One region of the Solibacillus sp. FSL H8-0538 genome, then DNA from elsewhere that is predicted to be linked to it. Evidence: a T-box and tRNA genes for the amino acid it is inferred to sense, from the RefSeq annotation. Region 1 holds a T-box; the other holds one or more tRNA genes.
What was found. A T-box is a leader RNA that pairs with one kind of tRNA and senses whether it is charged. The one in region 1 lies ahead of pheS (phenylalanine--tRNA ligase subunit alpha), so its partner is inferred to be a tRNA-Phe.

Region 2: it has a tRNA-Phe gene. The T-box ahead of pheS (phenylalanine--tRNA ligase subunit alpha) is inferred to sense a tRNA for this amino acid. The anticodon was not compared.

Annotation. Positions count from the first base shown of each region.
Region 1 covers NZ_JBBOPI010000001.1:2,651,796-2,653,965, forward strand. Annotated here, with positions in the region: gene pheS (phenylalanine--tRNA ligase subunit alpha) at 1-964, opposite strand, end outside; T-box leader at 1,226-1,458, opposite strand; gene MHH87_RS12590 (TrmH family RNA methyltransferase) at 1,514-2,170, opposite strand, start outside.
Region 2 covers NZ_JBBOPI010000001.1:2,836,420-2,838,589, forward strand. Annotated here, with positions in the region: gene tnpA (IS200/IS605 family transposase) at 1-191, opposite strand, end outside; tRNA gene MHH87_RS13490 (tRNA-Glu) at 364-435, opposite strand; tRNA gene MHH87_RS13495 (tRNA-Ser) at 450-540, opposite strand; tRNA gene MHH87_RS13500 (tRNA-Asn) at 552-626, opposite strand; tRNA gene MHH87_RS13505 (tRNA-Ile) at 636-712, opposite strand; tRNA gene MHH87_RS13510 (tRNA-Gly) at 722-795, opposite strand; tRNA gene MHH87_RS13515 (tRNA-Phe) at 802-877, opposite strand; tRNA gene MHH87_RS13520 (tRNA-Asp) at 890-965, opposite strand; tRNA gene MHH87_RS13525 (tRNA-Met) at 970-1,044, opposite strand; tRNA gene MHH87_RS13530 (tRNA-Ser) at 1,111-1,203, opposite strand; tRNA gene MHH87_RS13535 (tRNA-Ile) at 1,219-1,295, opposite strand; tRNA gene MHH87_RS13540 (tRNA-Met) at 1,303-1,376, opposite strand; tRNA gene MHH87_RS13545 (tRNA-Ala) at 1,400-1,475, opposite strand; tRNA gene MHH87_RS13550 (tRNA-Pro) at 1,483-1,559, opposite strand; tRNA gene MHH87_RS13555 (tRNA-Arg) at 1,566-1,642, opposite strand; tRNA gene MHH87_RS13560 (tRNA-Leu) at 1,667-1,755, opposite strand; tRNA gene MHH87_RS13565 (tRNA-Gly) at 1,762-1,836, opposite strand; tRNA gene MHH87_RS13570 (tRNA-Leu) at 1,880-1,964, opposite strand; tRNA gene MHH87_RS13575 (tRNA-Lys) at 1,983-2,058, opposite strand; tRNA gene MHH87_RS13580 (tRNA-Thr) at 2,065-2,140, opposite strand; tRNA gene MHH87_RS13585 (tRNA-Val) at 2,149-2,170, opposite strand, start outside.

The DNA of each region.
Region 1 (2,170 bases):
CGTATTTTAACATCGCGATACGTTCTGCACCGATACCGAATGCAAAGCCTGACACTTTCTTCGGATCGTAGCCAGCCATTTCAAGTACATTCGGGTGAACCATACCAGCACCTAAAATTTCGATCCAGCCAGTTTTCTTACAAACGTTACAGCCTGATCCGCCACATTTGAAGCAAGAAACGTCTACTTCTACAGATGGCTCTGTGAATGGGAAGAATGATGGACGTAGGCGGATTTCACGTTCTTCACCGAACATTTTCTTCGCTAGTGCATTAAGTGTTCCTTTAAGATCGCTCATGCGGATGTTTTCGCCGATGACAAGGCCTTCTATTTGCATGAATTGGTGTGAGTGCGTTGCGTCATCTGTATCACGACGGAATACTTTACCTGGGCAGATGATGCGGATTGCTTCGCCTTTTTTCGCTTCCATTGTACGGGCTTGTACTGGAGACGTATGTGTTCGAAGTAAGATTTCTTCTGAGATATAGAATGAATCTTGCATATCACGTGCCGGGTGACCTTTTGGCAAGTTAAGTGCTTCAAAGTTGTAGTAATCTTTCTCGACTTCTGGACCTTCTGCAATCTCATAACCCATTGCGACGAATAAGTCCTCAATTTCTTCGATTACGCGAGTAAGTGGATGACGGTTTCCCGCTTTCACTGTTGCACCTGGTAAAGTTACGTCGATTGACTCATTTTCAAGCTGTTCAAGGATGGCTTGCTCTTCCAGTGCAGTTACTTTTGTTTCTAGCACAGCTGTTACGTTTTCACGTACTGTGTTGACAAGTGCCCCCATTTTTGGACGTTCCTCAGCAGATAATTTACCCATACCTTTAAGTAAATCTGTGATTGGTCCTTTTTTACCTAAATAGGCAACGCGGACGTCATTTAGTTCTTTTAGGTCGCTAGCTGCTTCAATTTTCGCTAACGCTTCTTGTTCTAGTTGCTTTAATTGTTGTTCCATTGTTTGAATTCCTCCTTGTAAAAGTGCGTGCAGCCAAAAAAATGTTTGTTCATGGGCATTTGCAGGTGATCTCTATCAGTTATGGCGAGTTATCTATCTCGTCAGAAAAGTTATCTATCATTCGCCCACAAAACACAGGCCAAACACATTGTTTAGGCATTAGAAAGACACATCTCACCCCAAAATAGGGGGAAGATGATGTCCTTTATTATGTGGTTATGGAAGTTATACTTTCTTAACCACAAAAAACCCCGCCCCTATAAAAGGGACGAGGACGAGTTTCGCGGTACCACCCTAGTTATTGCAACTCGTGCAATCACTTCATTTGAAATAACGACTCTTCGCCGGCTAACCTTTCATCAGGCGTACTGAATCCCGGTAGCTGCTCGCGGGGTGAACTTCAATATTCATGTTTGTACGCAAGCTTACAGTCAAGGCTCGCATTCCCTAAAACAAACAATAGAACATCTACTCTTCCCGGTCGATGCATTTTAATCATTATTAATTTACATCTTTCATAGTACGACAGTTTCGTTTTCGTTTCAAGCGTTAACGTACAAATGCATACAGTAAAATCCCAGTAGCAACAGCGACATTTAGTGATTCTGCTTGTCCTAAAAGCGGGATAATGACATTTTGATCTGTTTTTGCAAGAAGTTGCGGACTAATACCACTACCTTCATTGCCAACGATTAATGCAAATGCATCACTTGCTTCAATGTCTTTATAAGATACAGACTCTTCTAATGAAGTACCGTATACTTGCACTCCATCCTCTTGTAGGTTTTCCACCCATTCAAGTAACTCGCCGCGCACTACGGGAATATGGAAGTGAGAGCCTTGAGCAGAGCGCACTGTTTTTGGATTAAATGCATCCGCACAGCCTTTTCCTAAAATAACAGCATCAATACCTGCAGCATCTGCTGTGCGAATCATCGTGCCGATATTGCCTGGATCTTGCACGGCATCCACAAGTAACACTTTACGCCAGCCTGCCATTTCAATTTCAGTTGCCATGCGCTGTTTGCAATGTGCAAACACACCTTGAGAGCTTTCTGTTTCTGCAATTTCTTTTGCAACAGCTTCATTTACTTGTACCATTTCTACTTCGTCAATTGCCCAAAGTAAAGGTAGGTCGACATCTTCACGTACGATAATTTGTACGATTTGGTCACTATTTTTCAATGCTTCTTCTACTAAATGGAA
Region 2 (2,170 bases), 180 kb from region 1:
AACAGATGAATATGATCTGGACATGCCGTTGCTTCAATAATTTCTACACCTTTTCTTTCACATAGTTGGCGTAGTATACGACCTATGTCCGCTTTTATTTGACCATAAATAATTTGTCTTCTGTACTTTGATGCGAAGACGATGTGATACTTACAATTCCATGTTGTATGTGCTAAACTTTTATTATCCATTTTGGGTACTCCTTTCGTACGAAGTCAGTTGACTAGACCTGACTTTATTGTACGACTGGAGTTTTTTTTTTGTCCATAGCTAAAAGCTTTTTGGAACCCCCGGCATAGCAGGGGGGTTTCAAAACATACAAAAAAAAGATTGAGATGATTTAATCATCTCAATCTTTTAGTATGACCCGTACGGGATTCGAACCCGTGTTACCGCCGTGAAAGGGCGGTGTCTTAACCGCTTGACCAACGGGCCTAAAAACATACTTATGGCGGAGAAGGAGGGATTCGAACCCTCGCACCGCGTTAGCGATCTACACCCTTAGCAGGGGCGCCTCTTGAGCCACTTGAGTACTTCCCCAAAATAAAAAATGGCTCCGAAGGTAGGACTCGAACCTACGACCGTCCGGTTAACAGCCGGATGCTCTACCACTGAGCTACTTCGGAACAATGACATGGTGGGCCTAAATGGACTCGAACCATCGACCTCACGCTTATCAGGCGTGCGCTCTAACCAGCTGAGCTATAGGCCCATTCAAAAATGGAGCGGGTGAAGAGAATCGAACTCTCATCATCAGCTTGGAAGGCTGAGGTTTTACCACTAAACTACACCCGCAAAAAATGGTGGGTCAGGACGGAATCGAACCGCCGACACTTAGAGCTTCAATCTAATGCTCTACCAACTGAGCTACTGACCCATAATTTAAAAATGGCGGTCCCGACCGGGATCGAACCGGCGATCTCCTGCGTGACAGGCAGGCATGTTAACCGCTACACCACGGGACCATTTTGGTTGCGGGGGCCGGATTTGAACCGACGACCTTCGGGTTATGAGCCCGACGAGCTACCACTGCTCCACCCCGCGACAATAATAATTAATTTAATAAAATGTAGATTGAGTTTTAAAGGCACCATTTAATTTGATTAAAAATGGAGGAGGTAGAGGGATTCGAACCCCCGCGCGGTTTAACCCGCCTGTTAGTTTTCAAGACTAATCCCTTCAGCCGGACTTGGGTATACCTCCATGGCTGTATTTAAATGGTGGACCTTACAGGACTCGAACCTGTGACCGGACGGTTATGAGCCGTCTGCTCTAACCAACTGAGCTAAAGGTCCTTTAAGATGGCGGCAGAGGGAGTCGAACCCACGACCTTTCGGGTATGAACCGAGTGCTCTAGCCAACTGAGCTACACCGCCAGGATCTTTATAATGGTTAAAAATGGTGGAGCCTAGCGGGATCGAACCGCTGACCTCCTGCGTGCAAGGCAGGCGCTCTCCCAGCTGAGCTAAGGCCCCAAAATAATGGTCGGAATGACAGGATTCGAACCTACGACCCCTTGGTCCCAAACCAAGTGCTCTACCAAGCTGAGCTACATTCCGTCTATATGGCGCGCCCGGCAGGAGTCGAACCCACAACCTTCTGATCCGTAGTCAGACGCTCTATCCAATTGAGCTACGGGCGCTATTATTTGTTATTAAAAAATAAATGGTGCCGAGGGCCGGAATCGAACCGGCACGGTGATCACTCACCGCAGGATTTTAAGTCCTGTGCGTCTGCCAGTTCCGCCACCCCGGCACATGTTGGAGCGGAAGACGAGGTTCGAACTCGCGACCCCCACCTTGGCAAGGTGGTGTTCTACCACTGAACTACTTCCGCATGTGCATAAGAATTTTTTATTCTGACAGTATATGAAATTAAATGGTGCGGGTGAAGGGAGTCGAACCCCCACGCCTTGCGGCGCTAGATCCTAAGTCTAGTGCGTCTGCCAGTTCCGCCACACCCGCAGCAGACAAATATGAAAATGGTGAGCCATGAAGGACTCGAACCTTCGACCCTCTGATTAAAAGTCAGATGCTCTACCAACTGAGCTAATGGCTCTCTAAATGGTGCCGGCGAAAGGAGTCGAACCCTCGACCTACTGATTACAAGTCAGTTGCTCTACCAACTGAGCTACACCGGCATTTAGAATGGTGGAGGATGACGGGCTCGA